4 regions of the Rhodococcus sp. B7740 genome follow, and region 2 is predicted to be linked to each of the others. Evidence: predicted binding sites of a transcription regulator. Region 2 holds the regulator's gene; each other region holds the start of a gene.
The links. Region 2 encodes LexA, which represses DNA repair genes until DNA is damaged. Its sites were predicted from a motif close to CGAACANNTGTTCG; they were not measured.
Positions count from the first base shown of each region.

Region 1 (4,802 bases), 1.6 Mb from region 2:
GAAAGAGCTGCCTGCTGGGCGCGAACTCCGGGCTCGGCATTTCACTCGGTGACGACTGCGTCGTCGAGGCCGGGCTCTACATCACCGCAGGAACCAAGGTGAGTGGCCCGGATGGAACAGTGGTGAAGGCGGCGACACTGTCCGGCAAGTCCAACCTGCTGTTCCGTCGCAACTCGCTGTCGGGCGCTGTCGAGGTGGTGCCGTGGAAGGGCACCGGCGTCGAACTGAACGCGGCACTGCACGCCAACGACTGAGAGCTGAATTCCCGAATCAGGCTTACTGCCAACCTCTTCCAGCCCCGCACCGTGTTCTCGGTGCGGGGCTGGAGTGGTCTTTGGGCGGGTTCAGGCGATGTGTGGGCCTGCTCGGGCGTGGGATGGTCTGGGTTGTCGGTACGGGTCGACGGTTGCCGGTGGCACGAACCACGGGTGGTTGTCGACGCCGATGAACACTTCCCAGTCACTGTGGTGGAGGAGTCGGTGGTGGAATCCGCACAGGAGGACGAGGTTGTTCATGTCGGTGGGGCCACCATCGGCCCAGTGCCAAATGTGATGCGCTTCTGTCCAGGCGGCGGGTTTTCCGCAGCCGGGGAAGGCGCAGGTGTGATCTCTCGCGATGAGGGCTTTGCGTTGTTTTGCGGTGACGGTGCGTGCGGTGCGGGCGAGGTTGATCGGTGAGCCGTTCTCGTCCATGACGATGGCGGTGAGGAGGCAGTCGCAGGCGAGTTGGCGGGAGGTGTTGCGGGACAGTGGTCCCATCCAGGGCAGCCACCCGACCGAAGTGCCGTCGCCGAACAGGTCCCGATACGCGCCGCGATCTGCGGCACAAGGTGGATTCGTCCCGTCTTCCGCATCGGGGTGGATGGGGTGTCCGGTGTTGATGTCGACCGGATCTACTTCGCCGGTGTCGGATTCGGCTGCAGCGCGAGTGGTTTCGTCGTCGGCGATGTCATCGACGTCAGCACCGTCGGCACTGTCGCGGAGGTCGGTGAGATCACGCAGGGTGATGTGCAGGTTCAGGTGCGGCCTCTCGCCGCCTTCGGTGGGGCGATTGCTCGAGGCGAGGTACTGGTCGATGATGTGTCCGAAAGCGTCGGCGCGACGCCTGGCGGGGCTGCGGTCGTCTCCGGTTTTGGGTGTCTCGGTGCCGTCGGGGTCGGGTCGTGGTTCGGTCAGCGGGGAGAGTGCGGTGAGGAGTTTTTCTCCGGTGATCGCATCGAAGTCTCCTTTGAGTACGAGCCGGCCGTTCAACGTCTTGGAGGCGAAGAATTCGTTGCGGTCGGTGTCCTCGGCGGGTGGTGTCTTGCCGCCGTAGGTGTCGTGGAGTTTGGTGATCGCTTCGCGGATGCGGCCGGTGCGGGCTCCGGGCCCGGTCGCAGCGGTGATCATCGCTTTCCGCGCGATGTCCTGGCCTTCTTGCGGCAGATTCTTCGGTGGGGTTTCCGCGAAGGTGAGGATCAACGCGGCGTGGTCGACGGACATGACGCCGGTGTCGATGGCGTCGGCGATGTCGGGGAAGTTCTTCAGTCCGCGGGCGAGAGCGACGATCTTGTTTGCTTTACCCGCCGAGAGCAGGGTGGTGGAGGTGAGCCAGCCGGCGGGGCCGGGGAATCCGAGTTTCTCCCGTGAGACGCGGGTGTCGATGTCGGCGACGAGAGCGATGCGCCGGGCCTCGAGCAGTTGGATCTGGTGGGAGACCGCGGCGGCGTCGGCGAGGAGTTCGGCCTCGCTCAGTTGCCAGATCGCTGTGGTCATGCCATGAAGTGTATCGAACGTGCGTTCGACTTGCAATTATTGTTGAATCGAAAACTATTGTGCTGCTTGACTATTCAGTATTCCAAACCTGTCGGTGGGGTGTGGTATCGGATACGGGCGTGCCTTGGTGATAGAGGATTTTCCAGTCACCCGCGCGGCGTTGCCACAACGTCATCCTGCGGGTGGATCGGCCGCCCTGCTCGAGAATGTAGGTCAGCAAGTACGTATTCGAGGCAATTTCGCGGAGCTCGAATTCACTGGCTGTCCAGTCGACATCGAGTTGCCCGGTGGGGTCGGATGCGTATCGCTTTTCGAGAACGGCCCACGTGCTCGCGTCGTCGAGCTCCCGGAGCACCCCATGTTCGGCGAACACAGGATTGCCCGCCGAGCGTCAGCCGATGGTCCCCAGTGACGCCAGGGTTTTCACCACAGCCCGTGCGGCTTCTGCGCCTTTGGTTTCGAGGTGGGCGGTGAAGAAGGCGTTGTGGTCGGCGTGTTCGTGGAAGTGGTGTGGCGTCAGCACCACGGAGAACACCGGCACGTCGGTGTCCAGCTGCACTCGCATCAGGCCGTCGATGACCGCCGTTTCGACGAAGTCGTGTCGGTAGATTCCACCGTCCACCACCAGTGCAGCGGCGACGATCGCGGAGTACGTGCCCGTCTTGGCGAGCCGCTGTGCGTGCAGTGGGATCTCGAAGGCCCCAGGCACCTCGAACACGTCGATAGCCGTCTCGGCTTCTCCGAGATTTTTCAGTTCGGCGGCGAATCCCACTCGCGCGCGATCGACGATGTCCAGGTGCCAGCTGGCGTGGACGAAGGCAATGGATCCCGCGAGTGGAGTGGTCATGGATGCGATGCTAGCGGTATCGCTCGTCGAGCAAGTCGAGTGTCGGGCTATCGAATTCACCGGCGAAATACTTCTGCAACACTTCGCCGAATACGGACGGACCCTTGGTAGCTTCGGCGAAAAGCGTCATGGACGAATGCAACTTCAGGTTGTCGGGATAACCGAAGATCTCGTCGACCGTCCGCCCCTCGACAGCTGCCACAAGCCTTGCTGCCTTCTTCAGGCGAGGGCCCAACACTTCGTGCGAGAGGTAGAGCTCCGCCTCGGTCAGATCGGCGATGCCGAAGTGTTGAGCGGTCGCGCTACGCCCCAGTCCCGCCAACTGTGGGAACACGAACCACATCCAGTGTGTCTGCTTGCGTCCCGCCTTCAGTTCCTTCGTCACTGCGGTCCAGACGGGGTCCTGGGCGTCGACGAAGCGTTGCAGGTCGTATTCGGTCATGCCGTTCAACCTAGGTGAACCCACGCAGCAGCGTGTCGACGGTCGCGTCGAGAAGATCCTCGATCGCGACGCCGTCGAGCAGGTCCCCGGTGGCCAGCATCGCAAGTCCGTGCACGCTGGCGAAAGCAACCCGCGCGAGGATCTCGGGTGGAGCCTCGGTGATCACACCTGCGGCGATGGCTTCGCTGAGCAATGCCTCGGTGGCGGTCATGCTCTCGTGCGCAACAGTTTTCAGCTTCTCGCTGGCGTCGGGATGATGCTTGGTGCTGTACATGACGTCCAGCAACTCCGGATGTTCGACGGCGAATCCGAGGTAGGCGCGAGCGACTGCACGAAACCGAGCCATCAGCTCACCGGGTCCAGTTGCCGCGGCGACCATCCGGCGGTTCAGTTCCTCGAAACCGTGCAGGGCCAGCGCATCCAACAGGGCTTGCTTGTCGCGGAAGTGGCGCGCGGGAGCACCGTGACTGACCCCGACATCTCTGGCCAGCTGTCGAAGTGACAATGCGTCGACTCCGCGGTGCGCGATGCTCCGTTCGGCCTCGTCGAGCAGTACCGCGCGCAGGTCACCGTGGTGGTACCGCTGCGTTGCCATGGGTTCCACCCTAGGCGATGTTGGCGTTGACAACAATGCTGACACTGCCTACATTGGCGGACATGACTTCCACAGCACTGATCACCGGAGCAAGTTCGGGCCTCGGCGAGGAGTTCGCCACTCGATTCGCGGCACGGGGCGAGAACGTCGTCCTGGTGGCACGGCGTGCCGACCGACTGGACACCCTGGCACGACGAATCGAAGCCGACCACGGCGTCACCGCAACCGTTGTCGCGATGGATCTGGGGGTTCCCGGCGTCGGCGAGACCCTCCGGACCACATTGGCCGACAAAGGAATCATCCCCACCACACTCGTCAACAACGCAGGTTTCGGAACTCACGGGAAATTTGCCGACGAGGATCCCGAGCGCATCGCCGCAGAGATCGCGCTGAACGTGAGCGCGCTGGTCGACCTGACGCATGCGTTTCTGCCCAACCTCACCGGCGCGCTGATCAACATCGCGAGTACCGCTGCGTACCAACCCACCCCCAACATGGCTGTCTACGGTGCCACGAAGGCCTTCGTCCTCAACTTCACCGAGGCCTTGGCCTTCGAGCACCGTAGCTCGCCGCTGAAGATTCTCGCGCTCTCCCCCGGCCCCACCCGCACCGAGTTCTTCGACGTCGTGGGGTCCGAAGACGCCGCGGTGGGCAATTTCCAGACCTCCGAACAGGTGGTCTCGACAGCCATGCGCGCGTTGGATTCTCGCCGCACCCCGCGAGTGTGGTCTCCGGCCTGTCCAACAAGATCAGCGCCGGCGGTGTGCGTTTGGCTCCGCGGTCATTGGCCGCCAAGATCAGCGGTCGTCTGCTGAAAGCCTGAGGCCTGTCAACCGCGGATACGACGCGAATCGATCACTCCCGTATCGAATCCGGCCAGATGCAGTCCTCCGTGGAATCGGGCGTGCTCGATCTTGAGGCACCGATCCATGACAACGTTCAGTCCCGCGGCCTGCCCGTCGCGGGCCACCTGCTCGTGCCACAGTCCCAGTTGCAGCCAGATCGTCTTCGCCTGCACTGCAATCGTTTCGGACAGGACCTCGGGCAAGTCGTCGTACTTGCGGAACACGTCCACCAGGTCCGGCGGCTTCGGCAGATCCGCGAGCGTCGGATATACCGTCGTCCCCTCGATATCGGTGACCGTGGGATTCACGAGAAATATCT
Region 1 covers NZ_CP010797.1:5,103,086-5,107,887, reverse strand. Annotated here, with positions in the region: gene dapD (2,3,4,5-tetrahydropyridine-2,6-dicarboxylate N-succinyltransferase) at 1-254, shown strand, start outside; gene NY08_RS23950 (HNH endonuclease signature motif containing protein) at 345-1,754, opposite strand; gene NY08_RS23940 (6,7-dimethyl-8-ribityllumazine synthase) at 2,146-2,601, opposite strand; gene NY08_RS23935 (DUF1810 domain-containing protein) at 2,612-3,043, opposite strand; gene NY08_RS23930 (TetR/AcrR family transcriptional regulator) at 3,054-3,638, opposite strand; partial or broken gene NY08_RS23925 (SDR family NAD(P)-dependent oxidoreductase) at 3,656-4,461, shown strand; gene NY08_RS23920 (CoA-binding protein) at 4,468-4,802, opposite strand, start outside.
Region 1: a site for LexA is predicted at 1,769-1,782, ahead of NY08_RS23950 (HNH endonuclease signature motif containing protein). Genes of this name have one in related genera too.

Region 2 (4,802 bases):
CCCGGTCAATCTCATCGTCGTTGCGGCGGCGCTGGTCGCCGGAATCGGTGACCTGACACTGTCCGTCGGATCGGTCGAACTCGGCGGTATCGCCTGGGGTTCGGTGGGCATCCTGCTGGGGTACCCGATCGTCTCGGCGCTCGCCAGGAGTGCAGGCACCCGAGGTCGTTAGCGGGGTCGGTCACGGATCGCGCGCGTTTTGGTCATCGACCACCCCGACGCCGCGGACGTAGTGTTTCCCTGTGACGTCAGTCGTACCGGCGATCGAGATTCGTAGAGATTTCGCGTGGTCGCTGCCGGTATGCACCGAACAAGGAGACATTCGTGGAACGCACACTTTTCGAGCCCGAGCACGAGCTGTTCCGGGAGTCGTACCGGAAATTTCTCGATCAGCACGTAGCGCCGAACCACGCGAAGTGGGAAGAGCAGAACATCGTCGATCGCGACGTCTGGGTCGAGGCCGGTAAGCAGGGCTTCCTCGGAACGGCAGCGCCCGAGGAATTCGGCGGCGGCGGAGTCAAGGACTTCCGCTACAACGCCATCGTCACCGAGGAAACCACCCGTGGCGGATACAGCGGTATCGGTTTCACCCTGCACAACGACGTCGTCGCGCCGTACCTGATCGATCTCGCGAACGACGAGCAGAAGGCGCGCTGGCTTCCCGGATTCTGCTCCGGCGAACTGATCACCGCGATCGCGATGACCGAGCCGGGAACCGGAAGCGACCTGCAGGGCATCAAGACCAAGGCGGTACGTGACGGCGACGACTGGGTGCTCAACGGCTCGAAGACGTTCATCACCAACGGAATCAACGCCGATCTGGTGATCGTCGTGGCCTGCACCGACCCCGAGAAGGGCGCACAGGGCTTCAGTCTGCTGGTCGTCGAACGTGACATGCCCGGATTCGAACGCGGCCGCAACCTCGACAAGATCGGCATGAAGGCCCAGGACACCGCCGAACTCAGCTTCACCGACGTTCGTGTGCCCGCCGCCAACCTGCTCGGCGACGAGGGCATGGGCTTCATCTACCTGATGCAGAACTTGCCGCAGGAGCGACTCTCGATCGCTGTCGTCGCCGCCGCGGCAATGGAATCGGCACTGGACATGACGATCCAGTACTGCCGCGACCGCAAGGCCTTCGGAAAGTCGATCGGCAAGTTCCAGAACACGCGCTTCGTGTTGGCGGAACTGGCCACCGAAACCACCGCCACCCGCATCATGGTGGACAAGTTCATCGAGCTGCTCAACGCAGACAAGTTGACTGTGCAAGAAGCCGCCATGGCGAAGTGGTGGACCACCGAGAATCAGGTCAAACTGATCGACCGGTGCCTGCAGCTGCACGGCGGCTACGGCTACATGAAGGAATACCCGATCGCCAAGGCGTACATGGATTCCCGTGTACAGACCATCTACGGCGGCACCACCGAGATCATGAAGGAGATCATCGGCCGCGGATTGAATCTGTGATCCGCTGATCCGAGACACGCGAAGGGCCGCAGCACTCCTGTGCTGCGGCCCTTCGCGTGTCACCTCGGTGACGATCCCTACAGCTTGCGCATCACGGTGACGACCTTGCCGAGGATCGCGGCGTTGTTGCCCGGGATCGGCTCGAACAGCGGGTTGTGCGGCAGCAGCCACACCTCGCCCTTGGACCGCTTGAACGTCTTGACGGTGGCCTCGCCGTCGATCATCGCAGCGACGATGTCGCCGTTGTCGGCCACGGACTGCTGACGAACCACCACCCAGTCACCGTCGCAGATGGCCGCATCGATCATCGATTCACCGACCACCTTGAGCAGGAACAGCGAACCCTGTCCGACCAGCTCGCGGGGGAGCGGGAAGACGTCCTCGACGGCTTCCTCGGCCAGAATCGGACCGCCTGCAGCGATCCGGCCCAGTACCGGCACGAACGTCGGGGTAGGCAGCCGATCCTGCTCCTCGGACGCCTGCGATCCGTCGACCGCGGCGGCTGCCTGATCGGCCTGCACCTCGTCGAGACCGCGGACGTCGACCGCGCGGGGCCGGTTGGCGTCGCGCCGGAGGAAACCCTTGCGTTCGAGCGTACGGAGCTGGTGAGCGACGGAGGAGGTCGATGTCAGGCCGACCGCGTCACCGATCTCTCGAATGCTCGGCGGGTAACCGCGCTCGGTCACCGAAGCTCGAATGACCTCGAGTACCTTCCGTTGCCGCTCGGTCAGACCCGCGCTGATGTCGGTGCCGACTTCCATGGCCTTGGATGTCGGTTCCGCGGCAGGCTTACCCGCTGCGGCCTTCGGTGCGGTGGCCCTGGCTCCGGTCGCCTTGGAACCGGTGGTCGTGGAAAGCGTGGTCGACCTCGTCGAGGTCTCGTCCTTCATGCTGTCGGCCTCCTGCTGGTGTCCTGGATCCGGTCTGCGTGGTAGGTCTGCGCGGACTGGAGTTGATGGTGTCGACTCGTGTGGCGTGTGGTTTCTGACACGAATCTAGCGTGTATCAGCTGTTGAATCAAACATCTGTTCGACTCGTGTCGCGTTTTCTGCAGACTTTGTCGGAGGCTCGTGATAGAACTTCGAACAAGCGTCCATCGAACGCCTGATCGAACAATCGATCCAACGAGCGAAGTCGAGGTTCCGATGACCATCATCACCGATCGCCCCACCGCCACCGGTGTCCGCGCCCGATCCACTGCCGTCGAGCGCCGCCGCCGGGCGCGTCCCGTTCTGCAGAGTCCCATCGGAACGCACGGTGTCACGGGAACCCGTACACAGAATTCACCGTGCCTCCCGGTCCTCGATCCGTCGTGGACCGACGTCACCGATCGCGAGCAGGCCGATCGCGAGTTCGACGCGACCTCGGCGCACTTCGCCGGCCAGCCGGTTCGGATGCGTTCGATCGTGCTGACGGTGTTGGCGGTCCTGGTGGTGGCGGGCGGGCTGATCGGCATCGCGAACCTGCGGGCCGTCGCCCCCGATGCCGGCGCGCAACCGGCGGGTGTGGTCGAGGTGCACGACGGAGCTGTCGTCGAGTACACGCCCGGCAGATGACCACCGGCACCGTCGGGTTCGAGGAGACTGAGTATCCTCGACAGACTGCCCCGATGTGCGTGCTCGTCGTCGGAGCATCGGCTACGACGGAGGATCCCTCATGCATTGCCCGTTCTGCAGGCATCCCGACTCACGCGTGGTCGACTCGCGTGAGATGGACGAGGGGCAAGCAATCCGGCGTCGTCGCTCCTGCCCGGAGTGCGGTCGCCGATTCACCACCGTCGAGGCCGCAGTGCTGGCCGTCGTGAAACGCAGTGGTGTCACCGAGCCGTTCAGCCGAGAGAAGGTCGTCAAGGGAGTCCGTCGCGCCTGCCAGGGCAGAGATGTCGACAACGACGCGCTGAACCTACTGGCACAACAGGTCGAGGACGCCATCCGTGCAGCGGGATCCGCGGAGATCCCCAGCAACGAAGTGGGCTTGGCCATCCTCGGTCCACTCCGCGACCTGGACGAAGTGGCCTACCTGCGCTTCGCTTCCGTCTACCGCTCGTTCAGCTCGGCAGAAGACTTCGAGAAGGAAATCCACGAACTGCGCAAGCACCGCGAGTCCGCAGACATCGACTGACAGGCCCGCCCATCAGCGACGCTGGTCCGAGATCGCCTTCTCGATGCGCTTCTCCGACACCGGGTACGCCGTGCGAATGCCCTGCGCGAACAGTCCGACGCGCAACTCCTCGATCATCCAGAATAGTTCCTGAACCCCGGAACTGTTCTTTCTGCTCTCCGGCAGCGAATCCAACAGTCGCCCGTACGAGGCGTACACCCGATCGAGCACGTCCATCGCAGCCGCGTCCCGGCCTGCACTGCTCGGCAGCGTCGTCAACCGCTTGGTCGCCGCGGCGAGGTAGCGCGGCAGGTCTGCGAGTCTGCGAGAGCCGAATTCGGTGACGAACCCTCGAAAGATCAAGCCGTCGAACTGTTCCCGAACATCGTCCGCCGGCTCGCCCGAGGAGGACTGAAGTTGCGCGGACAGCGCCAGGGCGGCGGTCAACACCGGGCGAACCAACGCCAGTATCGCAGCGGTGCGCTGCGGAACCTCGGCGTTGACGAGTGCCCTCAGTTTCTCGAAGGCATCCGGATCCCGGACCGGTCCTCCGTGCGCATCCATGGCCTCTTCGACCGCAAGTACTCGGCACTCCTCGAGGAGTGCGTCGACTCCACCGTACGGATTCTGGCCCAGTGCAAGACGTTCCGCGGTCGGTAGGCCGGCCAGCAATGCCTTGGTGCCCTTCGGAGCCGTCGACAGAAGCAAAGTTCTGGTTCCCGAGCGCATTGCCGCCCGCGCCTCGGCGGGGGTGCTGAGGACCCGCACCGCGACGCCGGGTCCTTCCGGAACCAGCGCCGGATAGCCGGTGACCTTCTGTCCACCGACCTGCCGAGTCACCGTCGGCTCCAACCGACCGAGCGTGCCGGAGGTCCAGGCCAGAGAGGGTGCGCGCTCCGCGTCGCCGACCGCGCTCGCCACCTGACGGCCGACCTCACCCGACAGGCTCGTCCGAAGAGCAGTCAGATCCTTGTTGCTGCCCAGCACCTTTCCGGACGGGTCGACGGCCGCGAACGTCATCTTCAGATGCTCGGGCAACGCGGCGGGGTCGAAATCCTTCGCCGTGATGTCGCACCGGGCAGCCCGGGACAACTCACGGGCCAGCGCCGTCACCAGAGTTTCCGCGCGCGGCTTCATGGCCGCCAACGCCGCGGCCGCGAAGTCGGGAGCCGGAACCACGTTGCGCCGCAGTGCCTTCGGCAGCGTCTTTATCAATGCGGTGACCAGCTCGCCGC
Region 2 covers NZ_CP010797.1:1,350,892-1,355,693, reverse strand. Annotated here, with positions in the region: gene NY08_RS06180 (uracil-xanthine permease family protein) at 1-172, shown strand, start outside; gene NY08_RS06175 (acyl-CoA dehydrogenase family protein) at 325-1,467, shown strand; gene lexA (transcriptional repressor LexA) at 1,545-2,228, opposite strand; gene NY08_RS06165 (hypothetical protein) at 2,613-3,023, shown strand; gene nrdR (transcriptional regulator NrdR) at 3,124-3,588, shown strand; gene hrpA (ATP-dependent RNA helicase HrpA) at 3,601-4,802, opposite strand, start outside.

Region 3 (4,802 bases), 530 kb from region 2:
GGGTGATGCAGCTTGAACCAGGAGGAGTAGAACACCAGCGAGGCGAAGCTCTGCGAATGGCTCTCGGGGAAGCCGAAATTGGCGAAAGCCGACAGCTTCTCGTAGATTTGGTCGGCAGCTGTACCGGTGATGCCGTGCAGGTCGCGCATCCCGTCGTAGAACCGTCCCCTCAGCAGTTCCATCTTCTCCGGTGACCGTTTCGATCCCATGGCACGGCGTAGTTGATCGGCGTCGGCGGCACTGAAACCCGCAACATCGATGGCCATCTGCATCAGCTGTTCCTGGAACAGCGGCACACCGAGTGTTCGATCGAGCGCCTTCTTCAGCGACGGATGCTCGAAGATCACCGGCTCGAGTCCGTTGCGGCGCTTGATGTACGGGTGCACCGAACCACCCTGGATCGGACCGGGACGGATCAGCGCGACCTCGACCACCAGATCGTAGAAGTTGCGCGGCTTCAGACGCGGCAGAGTGGCCATCTGCGCGCGGGACTCGACCTGGAACACCCCCACCGAATCGGCTCGCTGGAGCATCTCGTACACCTCGGGCTCGGACAGATCGATCGAGGCGAGTTCGATGTCGATGCCCTTGTGCTCGGCGATCAGGTCCATCATGTAGTGCAGCGCCGAGAGCATACCGAGTCCGAGCATGTCGAACTTCACCAAACCCACTGCGGCACAGTCATCCTTGTCCCACTGGAGCACACTGCGGTTCTCCATCGTCGCCCATTCCACCGGGCAGACGTCGGCGATCGGACGATCACAGATCACCATGCCGCCGGAGTGAATGCCGAGGTGACGTGGGAAGCCCTCGATCTGACGGGCCAGGTCGAGAACGGAGTCGGGAATTCCGTCGCCGTCCTGATCACCGATTCCGGACCAGCGGGTGATCTGCTTGCTCCACGCGTCCTGTTGTCCCTGCGAAAAGCCGAGCGCACGCGCCATGTCTCGTACCGACGACTTGCCGCGGTAGGTGATGACGTTGGCCACCTGGGCGGCATGAGTGCGGCCGTACTTGGCGTAGACGTGCTGGATCGCCTCTTCTCGACGATCGGATTCGATGTCGATGTCGATATCGGGCGGCCCGTCGCGCTCGGGTGCGAGGAACCGCTCGAACAGCAGCTTGTTCGCCACCGGATCGACGTTGGTGATGCCGATCGCGAAGCAGACAGCCGAGTTGGCCGCCGAACCCCTTCCCTGACAGAGGATGTCGTGAGTCTTGCAGAAGTGGACGATGTCGTGGACCACCAGGAAGTAGCCGGGGTATTCGAGCCTCTCGATGATGTCGAGCTCGTACTCGAGCTGCGAATAGGCGGCCGGGTTCGCCGACCGCGAGCCGTACCGACGGGCGGCTCCCTCGAACGTGAGTCGACGCAGATAGCTGATCTCGGTGTATCCGTCGGGCACATCGAACGGTGGCAGGCGCGGCGCGATCAGCTTCAGATCGAACGAACACTCACGACCGAGCTCGACGGCACCGCGCACCGCGCCCGGATAGTGACGGAACAGTTCGGCCATTTCCGCCCCGGACCGTAGATGTCCACCGCCGGTCGGTGCCAACCAACCGGCAGCCTCGTCCAAGCTGCTCCGTGCGCGCACAGCCGCCATCGCCATGGCCAATCTCCTGCTACGCGGCCCGGCGTAGTGCGCGGCCGTGGTGGCGATCGTCGGAAGGCCGTACCGCTGCGCCAGAGTCGCGAGTGCGTCGTTGCGCTCGTCGTCGTCTGCGACGCCGTGCCGGGTGAGTTCGACGGTGACACGATCGGATCCGAACCGGTCGACGAGTGTGCGCAGCGCGGCCTCTGCTGCCTCCGGACCACCACGCGAGAGCGCCTGGCGAACATGCCCCTTCCGGCAACCGGTGAGAATCTGCCAGTGACCGCCCGCCGATTCGGTGAGTTCGTCGATGTCGTACTGCGGCTTACCTTTGACCCCGCCCGCCAGGTGTGCAGCGGCGATCCGACGCGAGAGCCGGCGATACCCCTCCTGTCCGCGAGCGAGCACCAGTAGGTGGGTGCCGTCGGGATCGGTCTCTCCGGCTCGGGATCGATGGGTGTCCAACGAGAGTTCGGCACCGAACACGGTTCCGATACCGAGAGCTCTGGCTGCCTCGGCGAACCGCACGACCCCGTAGAAACCGTCGTGGTCGGTGATGGCGATGGACTCGAGGCCGAGGCGTACCGCTTCCTCGACCATCTCCTCGGGCTGCGAGGCACCGTCGAGAAAACTGAACGCCGAGTGCGCGTGCAATTCCGCGTAGGGAGTCACCGACAGAGTGGGCTTGTCGATGGTGCGGTCGTAGACGTCCCTCTTTCGTGACCACGCCGGGCTGTCGCCGCCGTCACCCTCGGCCACGGGCTTCGGGCGTCCGGACAGGACTCGTTCCATCTCCGACCACGTGGGTGGTCCGTCGTTCCATCCCATCGAGACCACCTTCCCTCACGTCGCCACCTCATCGAACACTTGTTCTAATGAGAACACGGGGGTCCGACACGGATCAACTAGAGTCGAATCGCCACTGACCCTTTTTCGCCGAATCCCTTTCACAGAGCCGGAGCACAGACGTGACGCGTTGGGCCTCGTTCGTCGTATCGCACAAACGATGGGCACTGGCAGTTGTCGTCGCCGTCGTCGCCGTCGGCGGAATCTTCGGACTCGGCGTCTTCTCGAAACTGAGCGAGGGCGGCTACGCCGACGCAGGCAGCGAATCGTCCGAGGTCGCACGGCTGGTGCAGGGCATAGGCCAACCGACCCCCGACATCGTCGCGATCTACACCGCCCCCGAGGGCCGGTCGATCGACGACATCGGACCACAGGTGCAAGCGACGCTCGACGAGTTCAGCAGTCGATACACCCTCGGCAACATCGCCTCGTACTGGAGCGCAGACCCGATCAGCAAGGAATTCCTGGTCTCCAAGGACCGAACCAAGGCGTTGGCCACGGTGTACCTCGGCGCGAACTCGGGCGTCACGTTCAACACCTTCGGCGAGCTTCCACCACAGCTCGAAGTGCCCGGCATCGAATCTCAGTTCGCCGGCGCAACGGTGGTGGGAGTCTCGCTCAGCGAAACCCTCGAACGCGACCTGATCCGCTCCGAGATCATCGCTGTTCCCATCACACTGCTGCTGCTGATCTTCATCTTCGGCGGCGTGATCGCCGCAGCGGTTCCGGTCTTCGTCGGCATTCTGAGCGTGCTCAGCTCCCTGGCCATCCTGCGGGTGCTCACCGAGTTCACCGAAGTCAGCTCGTTCTCGATCAACGTCGCGTCGTTGCTGGGACTGGGCCTGGCCATCGACTACGGACTGTTCATCGTCAGCAGGTTCCGCGAGGAACTGCGCGGTGGATCGACGCCGATCGACGCGACAATCCGCACCGTCGCCACCGCAGGCAAGACCGTCGTCTTCTCCGGACTGCTGCTGATCTGCGCATTCGCCGGGATGCTCGTCTTCCCGCAGGCAGTGATCCGATCTCTCGGGTTCGGGGCCATGGCCGCAGTGGCGAGTGCAGCCGTCCTGTCACTGACCGCGGTTCCCGCCCTGCTCGCCATTCTCGGTACCCGCATCAACTCCTGGACGTGGTCGCGCACAGCGTCCGACCGAGGCGATGCACGCGCACACAAGTTCTGGGGCGGCGTCGTCACCCGCGTCATGAAGCATCCGGGCATCGTCGCTGCCGTCATCGTCGCCGGCTTGCTGATCATCGCCACCCCGATCCTGAAGGTATCGCTCGGAGAGGTCGACTACACGGCGCTGCCGAAGGACAACCCTGCGCGCGTGGCGTTCGAGACTCTCGGCTCCGACTTCGAATCCACCGGCGAGGGCGCAACCGTTGTTCTGCGCGGCCTGGACGGCGTCAAGCCTCAGGGCGCACCGATTGCGGCGCTCACCTCAGCCGTGGAATCCACGCCCGGTATCGCCCGAGCCGAATTCCTGGGCTCGAAGGACGATTTCGTGACGCTGCAGGCGTCCTACAGCGAACCGACCGGCGGGCTGAGCGAGGCCGAATCCCAATCCGACGCAGTGGCGGCGCTGCGCGCGATCACTCCTCCGGACGGTACCGAGATCCTCGTCGGCGGCGGACGAGCCAACGTCGACGACGGCAATGCGGCGATCGCGAAGTGGCTACCGGTGATGATCACTATCATGGTCGTCTCGACGCTGGTGTTGCTGTTCCTCGCATTCGGATCGATCGTGTTGCCGATCAAGGCGGTCCTGATGGCCGGACTGAGCCTGGCCGCCACCTTCGGCGCACTCACGTGGGTGTTCCAGGAAGGCCACGGAGCCGGCCTGCTCGGCGTCACCCCCGGTCCGCTCGAATCGACGTTCGTGGTTCTCATTCTCGCGGTCATCTTCGGCTTGTCGACCGACTACGAGGTGTTCCTGATGTCGCGCATGGTGGAGGCTCGCGCGGCTGGAGCGAGCACCGAGGAAGCGGTGATCTTCGGCGCTCAACGCACCGGACGCATCGTGACCGCGGCGGCGCTGATACTGATCGTCGTCACCGGGGCCTTCACCGTCTCGGGTCTGTCGATCATGAGGTTCCTCGGCGTCGGAGTCATCCTGGCGCTGATCATCGACGCCACCATCATCCGGATGTTGCTGGTTCCGTCACTGGTCAAACTCATGGGCGAGGCGAACTGGTGGGCACCGGCCTGGATGAAGAAAGTGCACGAAAAAGCAGGTATCGGGCACTAGCACCGGAACTTACCTTGGAGTAAGGTCGGCTCGCATGGCGAACTACATCGTAACCGGCGGTACCGGGTTTCTCGGGAAGAACGTCCTGCCCCGATTGCTCGAACGTGAT
Region 3 covers NZ_CP010797.1:1,883,397-1,888,198, forward strand. Annotated here, with positions in the region: gene NY08_RS08705 (error-prone DNA polymerase) at 1-2,423, opposite strand, end outside; gene NY08_RS08710 (MMPL family transporter) at 2,564-4,693, shown strand; gene NY08_RS08715 (SDR family oxidoreductase) at 4,728-4,802, shown strand, end outside.
Region 3: a site for LexA is predicted at 2,456-2,469, ahead of NY08_RS08705 (error-prone DNA polymerase). Genes of this name have one in related genera too.

Region 4 (4,802 bases), 640 kb from region 2:
TCGCGCGTACGTACTTCTCGCCCGGGTCCGGGCCGTGCAGGTCGCCCACCGAGGCCGATACGAATGCTTCGAGGTCCCTGTCCGATAGGGAACCTGGCGTTGGGGAAGAACGTCAGGGTCCTGATCTGCGAAACCTGGCGTTGGGGAAGAACGTCAGGGTTCTGATCGGGCAGAGGCCTCGCTGCACTCGCAGGCGACCTGGTCGGGCTACAAGATCCCTCCGAGGGACTCGTCGAAAGCGTCGGAGAAATCCTGCTCGTTCTCAGCGGAGTAGCGCGCCCACGCTTCGTCGTTCCAGATCTCGATGAAGTCCATCGAACCGATCACCACGCAGTTTCGTTCGAGCCCCGCATAGCGGCGATGCTCGGGACTGATGGTGATGCGTCCCTGTCCGTCCGGCCGCTGTTCGTCTGTTCCCGAGAAGAACTGGCGAACGTAGGCACGGGCTTTGGGGTTGGCACGAGAAGCCGCCGTCAACTTCCGAGAGCGCTCCGCGAAGTCGGCCCCGGTGTAGACAGCGAGGCTGAAATCCTGCCCCTTGCTCACCATGACCCCTCCTGCAAGCGCGTCCCGAAACTTGGCCGGCAACGTGAGTCGACCTTTGTCGTCGAGCTTCGGCGTGTAGGTACCGAGAAACACTCGCCACCTCCAGCCTCGACTCTCCGCTGCGGACCACTTTACCCCACTCTCCCCCACTTCGAACCATTCACGGCCGGAAAACTTTGGAGAAGTCACTGTCTGCGCTGGTCAAGACGTAGAAGATCGGCGCTGCCGTCAGCGATACCGCGGGCGATTCCGAGGGCTCGAACCGGACGCCATGGCGCACGAGTCCAGCATCGAAGTAGCCTGACCAGGCACGCAGCACCTACGGTGGTGGACGACGGTCGATCTCGGCCCCTCGGTGGGGCCGCGGTGGGGAAAAGTGGGGAGCGTGGGTGACAGTGGGGGACGTGTCCCAGAACTCCCGCGCGCGAACACGCGAACCGGCCCTCGACGCGGAGCGGAGGGCTGCAGTCGATCGGGCGGCGTCCGTTCGAACGCAGAAACGACAACAGCACCTCACCCGAGGGTGAGATGCTGTTCTACGTTGACGCGTGAAGTTGTGGAGACGAGCCGATAAGGGTCGATTCGGCGTAACCCGGTCGACTCAGTCCTGCTCGAACCTCTTACGGAACCGATCTTCCATGCGAGAGGTGAAGCTGCCGCCCTTGCGACCACCCTTCGATTTCTGTCCGGTACCACGCCCGGACGTCTCGGCAGCATCGTTGGATGCGCTGCCCTCGTCCTGCGACGCTGCGGCTCCCTTGTTGGAACCACCGAACAGGAACAGTGCCCCGGCACCGAACATGAACAAAAAGCCGATGAGACTGACGACGAGAAAAGCCAGGCTGTTCGTCGACAATGCAACACCGGCGACGAGCAACACGAGTCCCACTACGAACAGAGCGGCAGCCTGAAAGCGCCTCCTGCTCGACGCCGCACGTACGCGACCGCCCCTCACATGAGACGCGAATTTGGGATCCTCGGCGTAGAGAGCGCTCTCGATCTGGTCGAGCATGCGCTGCTCGTGCTCGGAGAGTGGCACGGTACCTCCCCCTGCACAGATATTGAAGGTCATTTCGGTTCCGAAACGACGGGAAGCTGACCTTGGCGGCTACCTGCTGTCGATGATACGAGCTGAATCGGCCGCTTACCACCTACTCGGTCGATGTGTTCCTGAGAAACACCGAAGTTTTCGAGACGCACGTCCCGAAAACCTTGGGCGAACACCCGATGACGTGGCGATTGTCACCTGACGTCCAGCTCGGTGCGCTACGCAGACAGGGGCGCCGTCATGGGGTCGACGGACGCGAATCGAGCCTGCCCGCCGAGTCGGTCCTCGATCGAGTTCAGAAAACGACCGACGTGTCGATGGAAATCGTCGGCATCGAGATCGGCGATCGTGCTCGACGCGCCGGCCTCGACCGCCGCCCTGGTGGCGGAGAAAGACGCGAAATAGTCGGCCCAGACGGCGAGATCCGGTGCCGCCTTTGCCATCAACACCCACGCACTGCGCGAACGAGGACGCGCGCCGATCGAATTCGGCAACGACGCCAGCACAGCTGCCGCGCCTTTCAGTGCAGCGGCGTAGCTGCCGAGAAATCGATCTCCGGCATCGCTCTCCCCGATGGACTCGGACAGCAGAGCATCGGCCCGGCCCAGCAGAATCTGAGCCTGACGCGACACCGGCGACCGCACTCCGGCATCGAATGCCTTCGTGATCGTCATACTCGAACACCTCCAGTTCGAATCTCCGGCGCGCACCTGGCGCGGCCGGAACCGTGGCGAAGCCTTACAGTCGAACTCCGGAAGAATCCGACTCGACATCCGAGCCGAAGCCACCGGCGCACTCGGCCCCGATTGTCGAACACCCGTTCGACACATTCAATATAGCCGTGCCCACCGACAAGTTGCCGAAGAAAGGTTGAGAACAGTCGTCACCGATGCGCGGACAACGCCGTACCTGGTCGATCTGACGCCCCCGGAATTCCGCCAGCGGCTGTTCGAGGCACTGTCCATCTACGTCGAGGCCATGGGCTATCCGCGTGGAACCGAACAGAGCCGAGCCCCGATGTGGAGTGAACACCTGCACCGCCCGGGCTGGCGAGCCGTCGGCGCACTGCTCCCGAACGCCGATCCGACACAGCCCGATTCGCTGGTGGCCGTCGCGTACGGCTACCACGGTGCCGCGCACCAGTGGTGGCATCAACAGGTTCGCGACGGTCTGCGGCGCACGGGGCATTCCCCGCAGACCGTCGAAGCCACGCTCGCGGACTACTTCGAGCTGACCGAGTTGCACGTTCTCCCGAGCGCCCAGGGGCACGGTCTCGGTGGACGACTGTGCAGCCGACTGCTGCGCGGCGTCTCGGCGGCCAACGTGATGTTGTCCACACCCGAAGTAGCCGAGGAGGACAACCGAGCCTGGCGGCTCTACCGCAGGCTCGGCTTCGCGGACGTACTGCGCGACTTCACCTTCAGCGGGGACCGACGACCCTTCGCGGTCCTGGGCCGCCGGTTGCCCCTCGACGGGCCAGTAGCCTGAGGGTGTGATCGATGCTGTGGTGGTGGGCTCCGGCCACAATGCCCTGACCTCCGCCTGTTACCTGACCGATGCCGGCATGTCGGTCGAGGTTCTCGAGCGCGACTCCGTCGCCGGCGGCGCGGTCTCGACGGTGGAACGCTTTCCCGGCCACCGAGTGGACCGTGGGTCGTCGGCACACATCATGATTCGGCACACAGGCATCATCGAGGAGCTCGGCCTCGCCGAGTTCGGACTGCGCTACATCGACTGCGACCCCTGGGCGTTCGCGCCGGGAGCCGTCGGCACCGACGAACGCGGAATCGTCTTCCACCGAAGCCTGGAACGAACCTGCGAGTCCATCGCCGCCGCCTGCGGCGCAGCCGACGCGCGCGCCTACCGAACGTTCGTCTCCGTCTGGGGCCCCCGCAGCGAACGCACCATGCGTGCGTTCGGTGGGCCACCCACCGGTCCGAAACTGCTCCGATCCTTCTGGGGTCTCGGTGCTCCCGACGGCGGCAGCATGCTCTCGCGTGAGTTCCTCGCCACCGGCGATTCCCTGTTGGACGAGATGTTCTCGAGCGAACGACTCAAGGCTGCGCTCGCCTGGTTCGGCGCTCAGTCGGGTCCGCCGATGTCCGAGCCAGGTACCGCACCGATGGTCGGCTTCGCGGCCCTCATGCACACCCTTCCGCCGGGCCGCGCCGTCGGCGGCAGCGGAGCATTGACCGAGGCGATGATCGCTCGGCTGCAGCGCGACGGTGCCGAACTGACACTCGGCGACGCGGTCACCTCGCTCGTGCGCCGCCCGCACGGCTGGACCACCAGGACCGCGTCGGGACGGGAGATCGACAGCCGCATCGTCGTGGCCGGCTGCCACATCCTGACCACCCTCGACCTTCTCGAAGCCGGTGGACACGACTCGGCGCAGATCGCCCCGTGGCGCAGCACGATTCGGGTAGGACCGGGTATTGGTACTGCGGTCAGACTGGCCACCGACGCTCTTCCGACGTACCCGAGTGCCGACCGCATCGAGGACGGCACCCACGGTCTGGCGCTGCTGGTACGCGACCGCAGCCAGTTGCGGTTGGCGCACGGGCACGCGCTGGCCGGCGACCTGCCGCCCACCCCGGCCGTGCTGGGAATGTCCTTCAGCGCACTCGATCCCACCATCGCACCGCCGGGACAGCACCAGATCTCACTGTGGTCGCAGTGGCATCCCCATACCCTCGCCGACGGCAGGCAGTGGCGATCGGACGTTCCGGGCGAGCGCTCGTTGGCCGAGTTCGAGGCAGATCGAATCGTGGCCGAACTGGACCGGTACGCACCCGGTTTCGCCGAGTCCGTGTTGGATCGGTTCGTTCAATCGCCGCCGGACATCGAGCGTGAGCTCGGTCTGATCGGAGGCAACATCATGCACCTGGACATGTCGTTGGACCAGATGATGATGTGGCGGCCGCATCCTCGACTGGCCGGGCATCGGGTCCCCGGTGCCGACGGGCTCTATCTCACCGGCGCATCGACCCACCCCGGCGGAGGGGTCACCGCGGCCAGTGGTCGGTCGGCGGCCCGAATCGCGATCGCCGACGCCCGCGCAGCCCGCCGTCGCACGTTCTTCGGAAGGAAACGGGAATGAAGGTCGTTCCGATCGTCGTGGCGACCGCTGCCGTGGGCTGCCAGATCCTCTATCCACTGGTGTCGGGATCGACCAGGGACGCAGTGACGGTGGCGGTGGTGGCCCTGC
Region 4 covers NZ_CP010797.1:709,162-713,963, reverse strand. Annotated here, with positions in the region: gene mraZ (division/cell wall cluster transcriptional repressor MraZ) at 208-639, opposite strand; gene NY08_RS03355 (DUF3040 domain-containing protein) at 1,148-1,585, opposite strand; gene NY08_RS03350 (SAV_6107 family HEPN domain-containing protein) at 1,813-2,268, opposite strand; gene NY08_RS03345 (GNAT family N-acetyltransferase) at 2,465-3,082, shown strand; gene NY08_RS03340 (phytoene desaturase family protein) at 3,087-4,694, shown strand; gene NY08_RS03335 (carotenoid biosynthesis protein) at 4,691-4,802, shown strand, end outside.
Region 4: a site for LexA is predicted at 2,405-2,418, ahead of NY08_RS03350 (SAV_6107 family HEPN domain-containing protein). Genes of this name have one in related genera too.